Regions from separate parts of the Methylobacterium sp. Ger2507 genome, predicted to be linked through region 3. Evidence: predicted binding sites of a transcription regulator. Region 3 holds the regulator's gene; each other region holds the start of a gene.

Evidence for each region. Region 3 encodes PhoB, which activates phosphate uptake and scavenging genes when phosphate is short. Its sites were predicted from a motif close to TGTCATNNANCTGTCAT; they were not measured.
Region 1: a site for PhoB is predicted at 1,119-1,135, ahead of ACV7NL_RS16875 (BtaA family protein). Genes of this name have one in related genera too.
Region 2: a site for PhoB is predicted at 2,775-2,791, ahead of ACV7NL_RS17610 (inorganic phosphate transporter). Genes of this name have one in related genera too.

What each region holds. Positions count from the first base shown of each region.
Region 1 is NZ_JBUYVC010000001.1:3,656,355-3,662,497, reverse strand. Features, by position in the region: gene ACV7NL_RS16885 (lysophospholipid acyltransferase family protein) at 1-26, opposite strand, end outside; gene xth (exodeoxyribonuclease III) at 191-1,000, shown strand; gene ACV7NL_RS16875 (BtaA family protein) at 1,191-2,438, shown strand; gene ACV7NL_RS16870 (class I SAM-dependent methyltransferase) at 2,435-3,142, shown strand; gene ACV7NL_RS16865 (amino acid permease) at 3,334-4,809, opposite strand; SAM-I-IV-variant riboswitch at 4,924-5,036, shown strand; gene ACV7NL_RS16860 (threonine aldolase family protein) at 5,101-6,143, shown strand, end outside.
Region 2 is NZ_JBUYVC010000001.1:3,821,679-3,827,821, forward strand. Features, by position in the region: gene dxs (1-deoxy-D-xylulose-5-phosphate synthase) at 1-530, shown strand, start outside; gene ACV7NL_RS17595 (superoxide dismutase family protein) at 589-1,152, opposite strand; gene ACV7NL_RS17600 (hypothetical protein) at 1,489-2,091, shown strand; gene ACV7NL_RS17605 (GcrA family cell cycle regulator) at 2,185-2,532, opposite strand; gene ACV7NL_RS17610 (inorganic phosphate transporter) at 2,873-4,510, shown strand; gene ACV7NL_RS17615 (NAD-dependent epimerase/dehydratase family protein) at 5,068-6,072, shown strand.
Region 3 is NZ_JBUYVC010000001.1:373,651-379,793, reverse strand. Features, by position in the region: gene pstB (phosphate ABC transporter ATP-binding protein PstB) at 1-196, shown strand, start outside; gene phoU (phosphate signaling complex protein PhoU) at 290-1,015, shown strand; gene phoB (phosphate regulon transcriptional regulator PhoB) at 1,039-1,743, shown strand; gene ACV7NL_RS01755 (matrixin family metalloprotease) at 1,763-2,722, opposite strand; gene ACV7NL_RS01750 (SDR family NAD(P)-dependent oxidoreductase) at 2,917-3,723, opposite strand; gene ACV7NL_RS01745 (MFS transporter) at 3,862-5,259, opposite strand; gene ACV7NL_RS01740 (alpha/beta fold hydrolase) at 5,406-6,143, shown strand, end outside.

The DNA of each region.
Region 1 (6,143 bases), 3.3 Mb from region 3:
AAAAGCGCGGAACGGATGCGCGACACGTGACAATCCCTCGATCTCGCCCGACGCGCGATCCCTCGCGGATCATGAGCCTCTGGCGCGGCATTTCCCCGGCGACGGCGGCGGCGATCCGGTCTATGCCGGCCCGCCGCCGTCGCGCGGACGATCCTTTAAACACTTTCCAGTTTCACGCGAGCCGAACGCCGTGCGCCTGACCGTCACCTCCTGGAACATCAACTCGGTGCGGCTGCGCATCGATTCGGTTCTGCGCTTCCTGGCGGAGGCGCAGCCAGACGTGCTCTGCCTGCAGGAGACAAAGTGCCCGGACGACGCGTTTCCGCTGAAGGCCCTGCGCGGGTCGGGCTACGAACACGTCGTGTTCGCCGGTCAGAAGGGCTATAACGGCGTCGCGATCCTGTCGCGCTTCCCGCTCGTCGCCCGTGACGTCATGGCCTTCTGCGAGCGCCAGGATGCGCGCCACATCTCGGCCATGCTGGGGCCGGAGGCCGGGAAGGCAGCGGGGATCGTGTTGCACGATTTCTACGTGCCGGCCGGGGGCGACGTGCCGGACCGCGCCCTCAACCCGAAATTCGCGCACAAGCTCGATTTTCTGGACGCCTTGCGCGCCTGGGGGGGCCGGCGGGGCAGCGGCCCGGCGATCCTGGTGGGGGATCTGAACGTGGCTCCGCTGGAGCACGATGTCTGGTCCCACAGACAGCTCCTCGACGTGGTGAGCCACACGCCCATCGAGACCGAGCGGCTGGAGACCCTGCGGGGAGAAGCGGGCTGGATCGACACCGCCCGCCTGCTCGTTCCGGAGCCGACGAAGATCTATACGTGGTGGAGCTATCGCTCCCCCGACTGGGCGGCGGCCGACAAGGGCCGGCGCCTCGACCATGCCTGGGTCTCCCCGGACCTGGCCGGGACAGTCCGCGACCTGACGGTGGCGCGCCATGTCCGGGGCTGGGAGCGGCCCTCCGATCATGCGCCGGTGACACTGACCCTGCACCTGTAAGCGGGCAGCCCCATCGGCATGCGCATCCACCGGCCCGCGTCCCGTCCTCGGATCGGGCGTTTCTGCGAGACAACATTCGCCGGAATGGTTCGCCGTCGATCGCGATCATCCGTTGGCGTGTCACCGCCCGGTCATGCGCGCAGCGTAGGGGCGGCGTCCATCATCCCTGATGGACAGCCCGAGAGCCCGCATGAACTCCGCAGCACGGGCGGTCCGCCGCGAAACCAGCCTCGGCCTGACCCAGGCCGTTCACCGCAGCCGAGCGCTGTCCCGCGCCGGCTTCGCCGAGCGGCTGTTCACCCTGGCCTTCAGTGGATTGGTCTATCCGCAGATCTGGGAGGACCCTGCAGTCGACATGGAGGCCCTGGCCCTGACGCCACAGGACCACGTGGTCGCCATCGCGTCGGGCAGTTGCAACGTGCTGTCCTACCTCACTGCCGATCCGGCGCGCATCAGTGCGGTCGACCTCAACGGGGCGCATATCGCCCTGGGGCGCCTCAAGGTCGCGGCTTTGACCCGATTTCCCGATTCGGAGACCTACCTGCGCTTCTTCGGGCGCGCCGACACTGCGGACAACGTGGCCGCCTACGACGCGCACATCGCCCCGCACCTCGACGCGGCCTCTCGCGCCTACTGGGAGACGCGGCGCCTCGACGGGCGTCGACGCATCGCGGCCTTCTCCAAGAACATCTTCCGGCACGGGCTGCTCGGGCGCTTCATCGGCACCGGGCATCGGCTGGCTCGCCTCTATGGCTGCGACCTCTCCGCCGTCCTGAAGGCCCGCAACCGGGAGGAACAGCGCGCCCTGTTCGCCGCACACGTGGCCCCTCTGTTCGACAAGCGCCTCGTGCGCTGGCTGATCCGGCGCCCGGCCTCCCTCTACGGCCTCGGGATTCCGCCGGCCCAGTATACGGCGCTGGCCAAGGACCGCCCAGGCGGCATGGTCGACGTGCTGCGGCACCGGCTGGAGCGCCTCGCCTGCAACTTCGATCTCGACCGGAATTACTTCGCCTGGCAGGCCTTCGGCCGGGGCTACGCGCCGGGCTCCGACGCAGCACTGCCGCCCTATCTTCAGCCACGCCACTTCGAGACCTTGCGGGCACGGGCCGGTCGGGTGAGCTATCGCCAGCAATCGATGACGGCGTTCCTGGCCGGGAGCCCGGACAAGAGCGCCGATGCCTACGTGCTGCTCGACGCGCAGGACTGGATGAGCGATGCCGACCTGACCGCCTTGTGGACCGAGATCACCCGGACCGCGCGGCCCGGGGCGCGGGTGATCTTCCGGACGGCGGCCGACGAGCGCTGCCTGCCCGGCCGCGTGCCGGAGGCAATCCTGAACGCCTGGGACTACGCCGAGGCCGAGAGCCGCGCCGCCGTGACGCGCGACCGCTCGGCGATCTACGGCGGCTTCCATCTCTACCGCCTGCGTGCCGTATGAACGATGCCGCGCATGCGATGGACCGGATGTACCGGCGCCAGCGCCACCTCTACGACGCCAGCCGGAAGTTCTATCTTCTGGGCCGTGACCAGACGATCGCCGAACTTGCCGTGCCGGCAGGCGGCTCTGTGCTGGAGATCGGCTGCGGTACCGGACGCAACCTCGTGCGCATCGCCCAGACCTATCCGGGCGCTGCCTGCCACGGCCTCGACGTCTCGGCGGCGATGCTCGACACCGCCGCCCGCGGCGTCGCGCGAGCCGGGCTCGACGGGCGCATCAGCCTCGCGCGCGGAGACGCCACGGCTTTCGACCCCACGGCCCTGTTCGGGCAGGACGCTTACGATCGGATCCTCATCTCCTACGCCCTGTCGATGATTCCGCCCTGGGAGCGGGTCCTGGCGGAAGCCGTCGGCCATCTCGCACCCGAAGGGCAGCTCCACGTGGTGGATTTTGGTGGGCAGGCCGGCCTACCGCGGCCGGCCCGGGCGCTCCTCAACCGCTGGCTCGCGGCCTTCTCGGTGACGCCGCGCGCGACCCTGCCGCAGGTGGTCGCGGACGCAGCGGCGAGAACAGGTGCCGAAGCGTGCGTGCGCCAGCGCTTCGGGGGCTATTGCGTGCAGGCGGTGATCGTTCGCCGGACCGGCAGCGGCGTCCCGGCTGGTGGTGGCGGGCCGCCCATCCCGGATCATCGGCCGATTGCGTGAGCCAACTTCGGAACGCGTGAGCCGGCCGCCGCATTGGTTCTGCAACGCGGTGGCCTACGGGCCGCCCCACCCCGGAACCGGAGATCGCTCCTCATGCGCAAGCTGCTTGTCGCCTTCCTGCTCCCGAAGCTCGTTTCTTACCTGCGTCGCCGGTACTCCGGCCGCCCGAGCCCGCGCCACTACTCCTGAGTTCAGGCCGCCGAGGCCTCGCGAGGCTTCGGCCCAGCGGCGCGGTGCAACCGTGCCGCCTTTCGGCCGTAGCCGAAGTAGATCGCCAGCCCGATGGCGAGCCAGACGGCCAGACGCAGCCAGGTGTCTCCCGGCAGACCGAGCATCAGGCCGAGACAGGACAGGATGCCGAGCACCGGCACAACCGGCATACCCGGCACCCGGAAGGGACGCTGTCGATCCGGCTCCGTCCGACGCAGAACCAACGCAGCCGTACAGATCACGATGAAGGCGAAGAGCGTTCCAATGCTCACCAGTTCGCCGAGAAGATCGATGGGCACCAGCCCCGCCACGAGGGCGGTGACGATGCCGATTGTGATCTGGCTCGTGGCCGGCGTCCGGAAGCGCGGGTGCACCCGTGCGAATGCCGGAGGCAGCAGACCGTCGCGCGCCATCGCGTAGAAAATTCGGGCCTGTCCGTAGAGCGCGGCCAGTGCCGATGTCGTCAGGCCCAGGATCGCCCCGACCTTGATTGCCGCCGAGAAGGGGCCGAGCCCGATCACCTCGACGGCCTTGGCGATTGGATCGGGCACGTCGAGGGCTCTGTAGGGCACGAGGCCGGTCAGCACGGCCGCCACCGCCACGTAGAGTACCGTGCTGATCGCCAGCGACCCCAGGAGACCGATTGGCGCGTCGCGCTGCGGCTGCCGCGTTTCGCCCGCCGCCGTCGAGATCGTCTCGAAGCCGATGAAGGCGAAGAACACCACGCCGGCTCCCCGCAGGACCCCGCTCCACCCGAACTCCCCGAAGGTGCCAGTGTTCTCCGGTACCAGCGGCGACCACAGGCCCGTATCGACGTGAGCCGCGCCGATGCCCACGAAGGCCAGGATGATGATTATCTTGATCACCACCATCACGGCGTTCACCCGGGTCGATCCGCGATTTCCGCGCACCAGGAGCAGCGTCAGCAGACCAATAAGGAGGGCCGCCGGCAGGTCGAACCACGCCGTCGCACTGCCGGGGAGGGGACTGAAGGGGGCCGCCGTGAGGGCAGGGGGCAGGTGGAGGCCCGCCGTACTCAGCAGCGAGCGGACATACCCCGACCAGCCAACCGCCACGGTGGCGGCGCTCATGGCGTATTCGAGGACCAAGTCCCATCCGATGATCCAGGCGCAGGCCTCGCCCAGGGTTGCAGAAGTGTAGGTGTAGGTGCTGCCCGAGGCCGGCACCATCGCGGCGAGTTCGGCGTAACAGAGGGCGACGAACCCGCAGGCGACACCGCCCAGCACGAAGGACAGGGTCAGGCCGGGGCCGGCATAGTTTGCTGCCGCCGTGCCGGTGAGGACGAAGATGCCCGCCCCGATGGTCGCCCCGACGCCAAGGGCCACGAGGTCGCAGGCGGACAGGGAACGCGGCAGGGACGACGGCTCGCCGCCCTCGTCGGACGAGGCCAGGATGTCGGAGACGGATTTGCGTGCGGTGAGACTGTTGCCCGTCATCGGTCAGATTGTCACATGGCGGTGGAACGCGCGCCATCGCGGCAAATTTCGCGCCATCGCGGTCGGCGGCAACCTAGCCGTGTTGTCAGAGCCGGGTACCTCTGGTAGCCTTCAACACAGCATCAAGAGTCAGGGCGATCCCTGACGCCAACCTACCCTCCCGGGCAAGGTGGCACCCTCCGGCGAACGGCGGGGATGTGGCCGGACCGGCAACCAAACGGGCTTCGCCATATCGCTGTCTCGGCCGGTCGACGCGCTCCTGATGCGCACCGGGCCAGACGAGAGCGAACCATGTTGACGGAAACCCATCCCCCCGAGCCGCAGCAATTTGCGAGCGACAACTACGCCGGCATCTGCCCGGAGGCCTGGGCGGCGATGGCAGCAGCCAACCAAGGCTCAGTCCCGGCCTATGGCGAGGATCCGTGGACGAAGCGGGCGGCCGACGCGTTCCGGACCCTGTTCGAGACGGAGTCCACGGAGGTGTTCTTCGCCTTCAACGGCACGGCCGCCAACGCGCTGGCGCTCGCTTCGCTCTGTCAATCCTATCACAGCGTGATCTGCTCGGCCTCGGCCCATGTCGAGACCGACGAGTGCGGGGCCCCCGAATTCTTCTCCAACGGCTCGAAGCTCCTCGTGGTGGCGAGCCCCGACGGCAAGCTCGACCCGGCCCTGATCCGGGGCGTCGCCACGGGACGCTCGGATATCCATTTCCCCAAGCCCCGGGTGGTGACGATCACCCAGCCCACCGAGACGGGGCAGCTCTACAGCCTCGCCGAGATCCGTGAGATCGCCGCCACCTGCCGGGATCTGGGCCTGCGCCTCCACATGGACGGGGCGCGCTTCGCCAATGCCTGTGCCAGCCTCGGCTGCAGCCCGGCCGACATGACCTGGAAGGCCGGCGTCGACCTCCTCTGCTTCGGTGGCACCAAGAACGGCATGGCGGCGGGCGAAGCGATCCTGTTCTTCGACCCGGCACTGGCGGAGGATTTCGGCTATCGCTGCAAGCAGGCGGGACAGCTCGCCTCGAAGATGCGCTTCCTCTCCGCCCCCTGGGTCGGGGTCCTGGAGGACGGCGCCTGGCTGCGCCACGCGAGCCACGCCAATGCCTGCGCACAGCGTCTCGCCTCGGCCGTGGCGGATGTGGCCGCCTTCGACCTGATGTTCCCGGTGGAGGCCAACGCGGTGTTCCTGCGCGCCGCGCCCGAGCACCTCGAGGCTCTGCGCGCCCGGGGCTGGCGCTTCTACACCTTCATCGGCGGCGGCGCCCGCTTCATGTTCGCCTGGGATTCGGACCTCGCCCGGATCGCGACCCTGGCGGCGGACATCCGCGCCGT
Region 2 (6,143 bases), 3.4 Mb from region 3:
CGATCGCGCTGCGCTACCCGCGCGGCGAGGGCGTGGGCGTCGACCTGCCCGAGCGCGGCTCGGTGCTGGAGATCGGCAAGGGGCGGATCGTGCGTGCGCCGGAGGGGGCGCGGGTGGCGCTGCTGGCGCTGGGCACGCGCCTGTCCGAGGCGCTGAAGGCGGCCGATCTGCTGGAGGCCGAGGGCATCGCCGTGACGGTGGCGGATGCGCGCTTTGCCAAGCCGCTGGACGCGGCGATGATCCTGGACCTGGCGGCGAACCACGAGGTTCTGGTCACGCTGGAGGAGGGCTCGGTGGGCGGCTTCGGCGCCATGGTGCTGCATCTGCTGGCCGAGCGCGGTGCGCTCGATGCCGGCCGGGTGCGGGTCCGCACGCTCACTCTGCCGGACAGCTACCAGGACCACAATGCGCCAGACGCGATGTACGCCGAGGCCGGCCTCGACGCCGCCGGCATCCTCAACACCGTCAAGGCCGCCTTGCCCGAACGGAAGATGCGCAGCGCCAAGCTCGTCAGCGTCGCCCAGAACTAAGGACGACCCTTGCCCCGCGGAGCGGTTGCGCTCCGCGGGGCCGGTCCGAATCGGGCGGCTACTTGATCACCGCACAGGCGATGCGGGCCCCGGCGCCGCCGATGGGCTGGGTGGCGTGATCGTCCTCGTTGGCGTGGATGATCAGGGCCGAACCATCGCCATCCTTCAGGGCGCCCTCGCCGGTCAGCGGCGTCTCGCTCGACACCTCGGCGTTCACCGAACCGTCCGCGTTAGCGAAGACGTTGGGGAGGTCGCCCTCGTCCGGGCCTTCGGGATTGAGCAGGCCGTGCTTGCTCTGGTCGTGATTCACATGCGCCTTCGAATTCTCGAACTTGGCGGTGTCCGAGCAGTCGCCGACGGCATGGAAATGGATGCCGTGCCAGCCGGGCGGGAGTCCGCCGGACTGGATCGTCACCCGCATGACGAGCGCGCTCGCACCGTCGCGAATCATAATCTTTCCAATGGGTTCGCCCTTGCCGTTCTGGATCGGGCTCTCGAAGGTCTGCGGGGCCGCGGGGGGCGCTGCCTCAGCGGGCGCGGCCGGAGCGGGCTGCGCGAGGGCGGTGTGGGCAGCGATGGCCGAGCTCGCCGCGAGGGCGAGGACCGACGGAAGTCGTCTCATGAGTTGGCTCTCCTCTCCACGCCGGGTACGCCTGTGGAGCGTCAACGAAGATGGTCCCGGGGCGATCCACGACAATGCCGGACGGGCGCCAGGTTTCCCGAGCGGGGTGACGCGCGGTCGATCGGCCGGCCGAGGAAAACGGCTGGACCGGCAGCACGTGGACGAACTCTCAAGGTTTCGCTAGGTTTCCACAGTGAGAGCCCGGGTCGTGATCCCGATCCGGCAAGTCTTTTGCTGAGTTGAGGTTCTTTCGCGGTGATCCGAGGCCGGCGTCGCAGACCGATGAGGGACCCGTCCCACCCCGGTACTTCGCCCAAAGCGTGTTGGGAGGTCGTCATGACGGTCTTGATGTCTCGCCGCATCCGGGGCGTTGCTTTCGCGCTCGGTCTGTTCCCGGGCCTGGCCCTGGCGGAGTCGGCTCCCCAATCCGGGCGGACCTGGACCGATCCACCCGCCCGCGGCACCGCCGAGGCCCGGTCCGACCCCGTTGCCGTGGCACCCGAGACCGGACGGCGCGCCGAGGCTGCCCCGGCGCCGGCCCGGGCGGCCCGCCCGGTTCGCAGCGCCGCCCGGACCCCCAAACGCCCCCGCGTATACGCCGAGGGTCGTGTCGAGGTCGCGCGTCGAAGCACTGTCGTCTCGCGTCGACGGGCCGCGCGTGTCGCAACGCCGGTCGCGCCGCGCAAATTCGCGGCCCGACCGGTCGTCCGGCCTCTGCCGCCGGGCTTCGTCCGGAACGGCGACATCTCTGGATACGGCTATGGCGACGGATCGCGCGCGGAGGCGACCGGCGCCTTCGTGGACGGAGACGATCGCGCCCGCCGCATCCGGCAGGCCCAGGAAGCCGGCTACCTCGTGGTGCGCTCCCGCAGCGTCGAGTTCCCCGACGGACGGCGCCTGCGCACCTACCGCCCGATCGAGGACGACAGCGACGACTAGACCGAGCCGGCGCACCGCAACGAAAAACCCCGCCGGCAGCACCGGCGGGGTTCGGGAAATCGGGGTGGAGAGCGGGTTGGACGGGCGCGCGCGTCAGCGCAGGCGGCCGGGCCGGGCCGGCTCGAACACGATGCGGCGGTGGAAGGCGCACCAGCTCTTGCCGTCCGGCGCGGGGGCGCCGCAGCAGACGGCGCGGTCATTGGGCTCGCCGATGATGAACTTGCACACGAAGGCGCCGGACTGCGCGAACGGCACCCGCAGCTCGGCGGAGGGCTCGGCGATGGCATCGGCCTCGCCGACCTGTGACATGCGGACAAGCTGGTTCATGGATCGAATGACTCGCGGACTGGCTTTCGCGGGCTGAGCCCTGCGGAATGTGGCAGATGAGAAGCGCGTCGCGTCCGAAAGGCCCCCCGATCCGCACGGGTACGAAGGATGCACCGCCGCACGTCTCGGGAGATTCGCCGACCCGGATCGGGTCGGACACGCGACCGAACCGGGCGCGACAGCGTCATGATGCTGTTATATCTGGGGTTTGGGCTCCGGCAAACAAGTGCCGACGCATGGATGCGTTGCAGCGCACAGGTTTCCCGGCTTCCGGGACAGGGGCCGGCACCGCATCGCCCAGTTCGCACGGCTGGGACGGCGGGTCTCATCCCTGTTGCGGAAGACGAATCCCGGCCTGTCATCGAACTGTGACACGCGACTCCTAGAGGCGGACCATGCGAGGGGCGTCGGTGGATCATCCCGCTGGCGTGAATGACTCGCGAGGGCCCGAATCATGTCCGACGCGCGCCTATCCCCCGTGATCGCCGCCGGGCGACCGATCGGCTTGGATGGCGGGCCGCAGCTCGACGGGCGCCTCCACGTCTCGGGCCTGATCGGGTTCGCGCTCGTCCTCCTCGGCGGCCTCGCCTATGCGGGATACAGCCTCGTTCACGACATGAACGCGGTCGGTGAGACACCGCTGGCGATCGGAGCCTTTGCGCTGCTGGCGCTGGCTCTCCTGATCGCCCTGGCCTTCGAGTTCGTGAACGGCTTTCACGACACCGCCAACGCGGTGGCGACGGTGATCTACACCCATGCCCTGCCGCCGCTGGTCGCGGTGATCTGGTCCGGCGCCTTCAACTTCCTCGGGGTGATGCTGTCCTCCGGCGCGGTAGCCTACGCCATCGTCACCCTGCTGCCGGTGGAGCTGATCCTGCAGGTCGGGTCGTCGGCCGGCTACGCGATGATCTTCTCCCTGCTGATCGCCGCGATCCTGTGGAATCTCGGCACCTGGGCGCTCGGCCTGCCGAACTCCTCCTCGCACGCCCTGATCGGCTCGGTGATCGGCGTCGGCCTCGCCAACCAGCTGATGGCGCCCGAGGGCCAGGGTACCTCCGGCGTCGAGTGGGGGCAGGCGGTGACGGTGCTGGAGGGGCTGCTGATCTCGCCCGTCCTCGGCTTCGTCCTGGCGGCCCTGCTGCTCGTGGCCATGAAGGCCGTCGTCAAGCGCCGGGACCTGTACGAGGCGCCTGCGGGCGAGGCCCCGCCCCCGCTCTGGATCCGCGGCCTGCTCATTCTCACCTGCACCCTGGTGTCGTTCTTCCACGGCGGCAATGACGGCCAGAAGGGCATGGGCCTGATCATGCTGATCCTGATCGGCGCGGCGCCCACCGCCTATGCCCTCAACCGCACCATGTCGGACGACATGACGCCGGTTTTCGTGAAGCAGTCGCAGGATGCGCGCGCGGTGTTCGCCGCCCGGGCCGGGACCATGGCGCCCCCCGACGCGGCCGCCGCCCGGGTCCAGGTCGCCGAGGCCCTGCGCACGAAGGCGCTGAACACGCCTGCCGTCTACGCGGCGCTCGCCGCCCTCTCGGAGGATATCGCCGCCTCGGTCCAGCGCCACGGCGCGATCCGGCAGGTGCCGGCCGCCGCCACCCCGAATCTGCGCAACGACATGTACCTTGCCGCCGACGCGGTGCGCCTCCTGCCGGGCACCGGGGCGGGCTTCCCGGAGGCCGAGGGCAAGGTGCTCAAGGCCTATGCCGGCCTCCTCAACGACGGTACCCGCTACATCCCGACCTGGGTGAAGGTCTGCGTCGCCCTGGCGCTCGGCCTCGGCACCATGGTGGGCTGGAAGCGCATCGTCGTCACGGTGGGCGCGCGCATCGGCAAGACCCACCTGACCTACGCCCAGGGCGCCTCGGCCGAGATGGTGGCCGCCGGCACGATCGGGCTCGCCGAACTCTACGGCCTGCCGGTCTCCACCACCCACATCCTGTCGAGCGGCGTTGCCGGCACCATGGCGGCCAACGGCTCGGGCCTCCAGGTCGCCACCGTGCGCAACATGGCGCTCGCCTGGGTCCTGACCCTGCCGGCCGCCATCACCCTGGCGGGCGGATTGTTCTTCGTCCTGCGGCAGGTGTTCTGAGGGCTGGGGGATTCGCCGCCAACCGGCTCGCAGGACGTGGATTTCGCGCGCGTCGCCCTATCCCCCGTTGGGCTACGGCCTTCCCACAACGCGCGGGCTGCAGGGGTCCCCTTTCCTTCCAGCAGAGGGAGACCCGGTGCGTCTCACGCCCACCCGCAGATGACCGCCATCACACTGTTCCCGATCGAGGTTTGCCCCGTCAGAGTTGGGTGAATCCAGTCGCCCCTGCGGGAGCGGGTGGCCCGCGTAGCGGATCGGGCCGGCACGCCGTCCCGCAAGAGGGGAACGCGCGGTTCGGAGAAGTCGCCCCCTCTCCCGCCTGCTCCGCAGGCACCCCTCTCTCGCCTGCTCCGCAGAGAGGGAGGGGCGAACCCGCGCCTGGGCGAATCGCGTCAGCGCACCCGAGAGCGCGGGATGAATCCAACAGCCATTCTCGGGCGGAGGGCCGCGTCGCGGCCGCCGGAATCGCCCGCACCCCCCGCTTTCTTGAGGTCGCGCGGCGCTGCGTGTAGGTCGGGGGCAGGCGCGATCCGGTTCGGACGGCCGCAAGGGATTGCATGCGCGTCTTCGTGACCGGCACCGCCGGCTTCATCGGCTACCATCTCGCGCGGCGTCTCCTCGCGGAGGGCCACGCCGTGACCGGGTTCGACGGGTTCAGCGATTATTACGACGTCGCTTTGAAGCGGGCGCGCCATGCCGACCTCGCGCGGAGCCCGGATTTCACCGCCGTCGAGGCCCGGCTGGAGACCCCGGGTGCCCTGCGGGAGGCGGTCGAACGGGCCGCGCCCGACATCGTCGTGCATCTCGCGGCTCAGGCGGGCGTGCGCCACAGCCTGGAGAATCCCGGGGCCTACGTGGAGGCCAACCTCGTCGGCATGGCCAACCTGATCGAGGCGGTGCGGGCGCATCCGGTGCGCCACCTCCTGTTCGCCTCCACCAGCTCGGCCTATGGCGGCAACACGGCGCTGCCGTTCCGCGAGACCGACCCGGCGGTGACACCGCTCACCCTCTACGCCGCCTCCAAGCTGGCCGGCGAGGTGATGGCGCATGCCTATAGCCACCTGTTCGCGATTCCGACCACGGCGTTCCGGTTCTTCACCGTCTACGGCCCCTGGGGTCGGCCGGACATGGCCCTGTTCCTGTTCACCGCCAAGATCCTGGCCGGCGCGCCGATCACGGTCTATGCCGGAGGTGCGGCCGAGCGCGACTTCACCTACGTGGACGACCTCGTGGCGGCGATCCGGGGCCTGATGGACCGGCCGCCGGCGCCCGCCGAGGGGCCGGTCTGTCCCGGCGACACCTTGAGTCCGGTGGCGCCGTTCCGGCTGGTCAATATCGGCGGGGGGCGCCCGGTCCGCATCGACGCGATGATCGACGAACTGGAGCGCGCCCTGGGGCGCCGCGCCGAACGCATCCTCCAGCCCCTGCCCCCCGGCGACGTGCCGCGCACCGAGGCCAGCACCGATCTGCTGCGCGCCCTCGTCGGCGCCGTGCCGGACACCCCGCTGAGCACCGGGATCGCCGCCTTCGTGGCGTGGTATCGGGACTATTACGGGGCCTGATCCGGCCCACCCCAGGGCGGGTGACCTCGTCGAACCCGCCTCTCTCTCAGCTCCCTCTCCCCGGACGCCAA
Region 3 (6,143 bases):
GGAGCTGATCGAGCAGCTGCGCTCGGAATTCACCATTGTCATCGTGACCCACAACATGCAGCAGGCGGCGCGCATCTCGCAGTTCACCGCCTTCATGTATCTCGGCGAACTGGTGGAGTTCGGACCCACCACGCGCATCTTCATGAATCCGGAGAAGCGCCAGACCCAGGACTACATCACCGGCCGCTTCGGCTGATCCGGTCCACGCCAGACCCCATGCCAGAACCCATGCCAGATCCCATGCCGTGGCGGGCACCGGACAGGCGGGCCCGACCGAGGAGTGCGACCCATGCCCGACCACATCGTCAAATCCTACGACACGGATCTTGAGAACCTGCGCCGCTCGATCTCCGAGATGGGCGGCATCGCCGAGAAGATGATGACCGAGGCCGGCGAGGCCCTGGTGCGCCGCGACTCTCCCCTGGCTCAGGCCGTCATCGCGGCCGATACCCGCCTCGACACCCTTCAGCGCGAGATCGAGGAGCGGGCGATCCTGCTGATCGCCCGGCGCCAGCCGCTGGCCATCGACCTGCGCGAGACGGTGACGGCGATCCGCGTCTCGAACGATATCGAGCGCATCGGCGATCTCGCCAAGAACGTCGCCAAGCGCGTCGTGGCCATCGCCGACCAGATCCAGCCGCAGAAGATCGTCATCGGCGTCCAGCACATGAGCGACCTCGTGCAGGAGCAGCTCAAGGACGTGCTCGACGCCTATGCCAGCCGCGACATCAAGGCGGCGCTCGACGTGTGGGAGCGCGACGACGCCATCGACGCGCTCTACAACTCGCTGTTCCGCGAACTCCTGACCTACATGATGGAGGACCCGCGCAACATCTCGTTCTGTACCCACCTGCTGTTCGTGGCCAAGAACATCGAGCGCATCGGCGATCACACCACCAACATCGCCGAGACGATCCACTACCTGGTCACCGGCGAGAACCTGCTGGCGGAGCGGGAGCGACCCAAGAACGACGCGTCCAACTACGCCACGGTGGACATGCCCGGCGCGGCCTGACTCCGCCTGATCGAAAGCGCACGATGAGTACGCGTATCCTGATCGTCGAGGACGAGGAGGCCCTGACCCTCCTCCTCCGCTACAACCTCGAGGCCGAGGGCTTCATCGTCGATTCCGCCGCGCGCGGCGACGAGGCGGACCTGCGCCTGCAGGAGCAGGTCCCCGACCTCGTCCTGCTCGACTGGATGCTGCCGGCCCTGTCGGGCATCGAGCTGTGCCGCCGCATCCGGGCCCGGCGCGAGACCGAGCGCCTGCCGGTGATCATGCTCACGGCGCGCGGCGAGGAGGGCGACCGCATCCGCGGTCTCGGCACGGGCGCCGACGACTACATCGTCAAGCCGTTCTCGGTGCCGGAACTGCTGGCGCGGGTGCGCGCGCTGCTGCGTCGGGCCAAGCCCGCCCACGTGGCCAACCTGCTGGTGGCCGGCGACATCGAGCTCGACCGGGTCAGCCACCGCATTCGCCGCGAGGGCCGCGAGATCCATCTCGGGCCGACCGAGTTCAAGCTGCTCGAGTTCCTGATGCAGAGCCCCGGCCGGGTGTTTTCCCGCGAGCAGCTCCTCGATGGGGTCTGGGGCCACGACGTCTACATCGACGAGCGCACCGTCGACGTCCATGTCGGCCGCCTGCGCAAGGCCCTGAACCGTCCGCGCCAGAGCGACCCGATCCGCACCGTGCGCGGCTCGGGCTATTCCTTCGACGAGATGTTCGAGGCAGAGGGCGAGTAGGGCGGCCGTTACCACGCAGTCAGGCGAACAGCATGCCGTCGCTGGGCGCGTGCACGGTGAAGCCCTTGCCCTCGTCGATCCAGCCCGCACCGGCAGCGCCCTGGTTGATGCCGGCGGCCTCCTCGGCATTGCCGGCGAAGTGATGCTGGCCGGTCTTGGTGTTGAAGAACCGCTCCAGCGTCACGGTGCCGGGCGCGCTGGCATCCGCGTAGGCCTCGAACGCGACGCCCTCGTATTTGTAGGACGGGTTGGTCTTGATGATCTGGTCGCGCTCGCCGACGCTGGTCGTGAAGAAATGCGCGGTCGTGCCGGTGTCGAAGAACCGGAACACGTCGATGGTGTCGGCTCCCTGGCTCGGGGTCGCCCACGGGGTTCCCTCGTAGGTGAACCACGGCAGGGTCTGCAGGATCTGCGCCTTCTCGGCGCCGCTCGTGGTGTAGAAATGGTCCCCGGTCTTAGTGTCGTAGAAACGGTGCACAGCCGTGACCTCGGCCTGCACGACCAGGGCGGGCGGTGCTGCCTGAATCGGGGCGCTGCGAGCGCCGTACAGCGCCTGGACGCCCGCGATGTCGCCGGCCGCGAGGCTGGAGATGGTGGGATCCAGGATGGCGTTCATCACCTCCGGCTTGGCATTGTAGTGGTCGAGCCCGATCGCATGCCCGATCTCGTGAAGGGCGACGGCGGAAAGATCGACGTTCTGATTGCTGACGACGCGGCCCTTCGCCGTGTGCCATCCTTCTCCACTGTCGAAGGCGACGGTCACGGATTGAAGGCGCTGTCCGCTATAGGAATAGGTCGCATTCCCGACGACCTTGCCGAGACCGTCGATGCTGTTCAGGGTGAAATCGATATCGGATTCGACCATCGACACGACCTGCTGGAAGGCGATGTCGGCATAGCTCGACCAGGCGGCGAAGGCGGCCTGGATGACGCCGACGAAGCTCGCGGGAATCGTTGCGTCGAGAGCCCAGGTGACCATGCCGCCGCCTGTCCCCGCCGGACCTCGGCCCCAGCGCGGTCCCTCGAGCGCGTAATCTCCCATCGGCATCCTCCCATCGGCCCGGGAACCTCGAATGGAAGGATGACCAAATCGTTAATGACACCGCGCTTTTTTCAATCCTTTTCGATCCCGGCCCTTCTCAATCGAGTGCTCGGCTCCGTGTGACTTGGGCGTCACACGATGCTGCGCACCACGCCGCCATCGACCCGGAGGGCCGCCCCGCTGGTGGCGCTGGCGGCCGGGCTGCAGATATAGGCCACCATGCTGGCGACTTCGTCGACGGTGGCGAGGCGGCCGATCAGCGAGGTCGGGCGGTGCTCGGCCACGAAGGCGCGGCCGGCGGCATCGAGGTCGACGTCGCCGCCCCGTCCATCGTCCTTGGCCATGCTCTTCATGAAGTCCGCGACGCCCTCGGACAGGGTCGGTCCCGGCAGCACGCTGTTCACGGTCACGCCGGAGCCGGACACGGTCTCGGCCAGGCCGCGCGCCACGGCGAGCTGGGCCGTCTTGGTCATGCCGTAATGGACCATCTCCACCGGGATGTTCACGCCGGATTCGCTGGAAATGAAGACAACCCGGCCCCAACCGCGCTGGACCATGCCCGGCGTGTAGGCGCGCGACAGGCGCACGCCGCTCATCACGTTGGTCTCGAAGAAGCGGTGCCAGTCCTCGTCCGGAATGTCGAAGAACGGCTTCGGCTCGAAGATGCCGGTGTTGTTGACCAGGATGTCGATGTCCGGCAGCCCCGCGACCACGCGCGCGGCCCCGTCCGGGGTGGAGACGTCGCCCGGCGCGCCGATGAAGGTCGCCTTGCCGGTCTCGCGCTTGAGGCGCTCGACGGCGTCGCGCACGCGATCCTGGGTGCGCCCGTTGATCGCCACCGTCGCGCCGAGCTCCGCCAGGGCCTTGGCGATGGCGTAGCCGATGCCGGTGGTGGAACCGCTGACGAGGGCGCGCTTGCCCGACAGGTCGAGTTGCATGGTCTTGTCCTCGGTGGAGCTGGCACCGGGTCAACGCGCCGGAACGGCCCTGGTGCGATCACGCCATCGGCGCGGCTCTGCCGGGGCTGGGTCAACGTTCCGAAGACCGTCTCTCCGAAGTCTCGTTTCTCCGAAGCGTCATCCTGTCTGTTGGCGCCGCAAGACGCTGGCCACCGCCCCGAAGGCGGCGAGACCGACGGCGCACCACAGGGTCGCGGCCACCGGTCCGGCCGGAGCGGCGCCCTGGTGCAACCCGAAGATCACCGCCACCAGGGCGGCCCCGAAGGATTGTCCGGTCAGACGCGCGGTGGATTGCATGCCGCTGGCCCCGCCGCTGCGGTCACGCGGGGCGCTGGTGATGATGACCTTGTTGTTCGGCGACTGGAACAGCCCGAAGCCGAGGCCGCACAGGGTGAGGCGCCAGGCGATATCGAGATGGGAGGCGTCCGCCGGCAGCAGCGCGATCGCCGCCAGGCCGGTCGCCATCAGGGCGAGACCGAGGCCGCCCAGCAGCCCTGGAGCGTAGCGGTCCGCGAGGCGCCCGGACAGGGGGGCCATCACCGCGATGGCGATGGGCCAGGGCGTCATCAGGAAGCCGGTCTGCGTCTCGGACAGGTGCAGCACGTCCTGAAAGTAGAAGGGCAGGGCGACATAGGCCATCATCTGCGCCCCGAACGAGGCGATCGAGGTCGCCATGGAGAGGGCGAAGGCTGGAATCCGCAGGAGATCGACCGGCAGGAGCGGACGGGTCATCCGGGTCTGCGTCCAGACGAAGACGGCGCCGACGCAGAGGGCCGCGCCGATCTCCGCCAGGGCGACGCCCCGCGTGGCCGGATCGCCGAGGCCGTCGACGCCGGTGATCAGGAGCCCGAAGGTCAGGGCGTTGAGAAGCGCGCTGCGGATGTCGAAGCGGCCGCCGCTCTTCGGCGTCGCCGGCAGGGTGCGGGCGCCGACCGCGAGGGCGATCACCCCAACCGGCAGGTTGACCAGGAACAGCCAGGGCCAGGTCGCCACCGACAGGATCGCGGCCGCCACCGTCGGCCCGGCGGCCGAGGCCATGGCCACCACCAGGGCGACGTTGCCGACGCCGCGCCCGATCAGGCGATGCGGATAGATGAAGCGCACCAGGGCGATGTTGACGCTCATGATGCCGGCGGCGCCGAACCCCTGCGCGATCCGCGCCGCCACCAGCCAGTCGAGGGTCGGGGCGAAGGCGCAGGCCACGGAGGCCGCCGTGAACAGGACGAGGCCGGTGAGGTAGACCCGGCGATAACCGAGGATGTCGCCCAGCGAGGCCAGAGGCAGCAGGGAGGCCGTCACCGCGATCTGGAAGCTGTTGGTGACGAAGATCGCCGCGGAGGGCTCCACCGCCAGATCCTTGGCCATCACCGGCAGGGCCACGTTGACGATGGCGCCGTCGAGCACCGCCATGGTCATCGCAAGGCTGATCGCCAAAAGCGCCAGCATGCGTTCGCGCACCGGCAAACCATCCGGTACGGGCTCGGGCGAGGCGTGGCGGGGCGCGTCGACATTCATGGCCGAGGCGTGGGACGCGGCGCCGGTTTCCGCAAGGGGGCCGGAGACTCCGCGTGTCCTTTGTCACCCGGATCGGGCGGCATGCGGCCGGAACCTGCGCTATGTCAGCCGACGCGTGCGACCGCGCGCCGTTGTCGGGAACACACATGGACGCGCTCCGCTCAGTCTCCGCCCTCCTTCTGGCGGCCCAGCTCACCGTCGCACCGGCCGCCGCGCAGACGAGGTCCGACGACGCGTCTCCCCTGGGCATCGCCCTCGAAGGCTTCGCCTATCCCTATCCGGTGTTCTTCCTCGAGCGGATGCGCGACGGCGAGCGCCAGCGCCTCGCCTATATGGATGTGCCCGCCGAGGGGCAGGCCAACGGACGCACCGTCCTGCTCCTGCACGGGCGCAATTTCCCGTCGAGCTACTGGCAACCGGTGATCCTGGCGCTCAGCCGCGCCGGGTACCGGGTGCTGGTTCCGGATCAGCTCGGATTCGGCAAATCGGCCAAGCCCGTCGGCCCGTACACGTTCGACGCCATGGCGGCCGACACGGTGGGCCTGCTCGATTCCCTCGGGTTGCCGCGCGTCGACGTGGTGGCCCATTCGATGGGCGGAATGCTGGCGGTGCGCCTGACCCGCAATGCCCCGGCCCGCATCAACAGCCTCGTGCTCGAAGCCCCGATCGGTCTGGAGGATTACCGGTTCACCGTGCCGCCCGTCTCCGACGCGACCCTGCTGCGCCTGGAGGGCGACGCGACCGCCGATTCCTATCGCCGCCAGTTGATGACGAACTATGCCCTGTCGCTGCCGTCCTCCGCCATCGAGCCGTTCGTCTCCGTGCGCGAGCGGGTCAAGGGCTCGGGCGAGTATCCGCGCTGGCTCCAGTCCTTCGTCAATTCC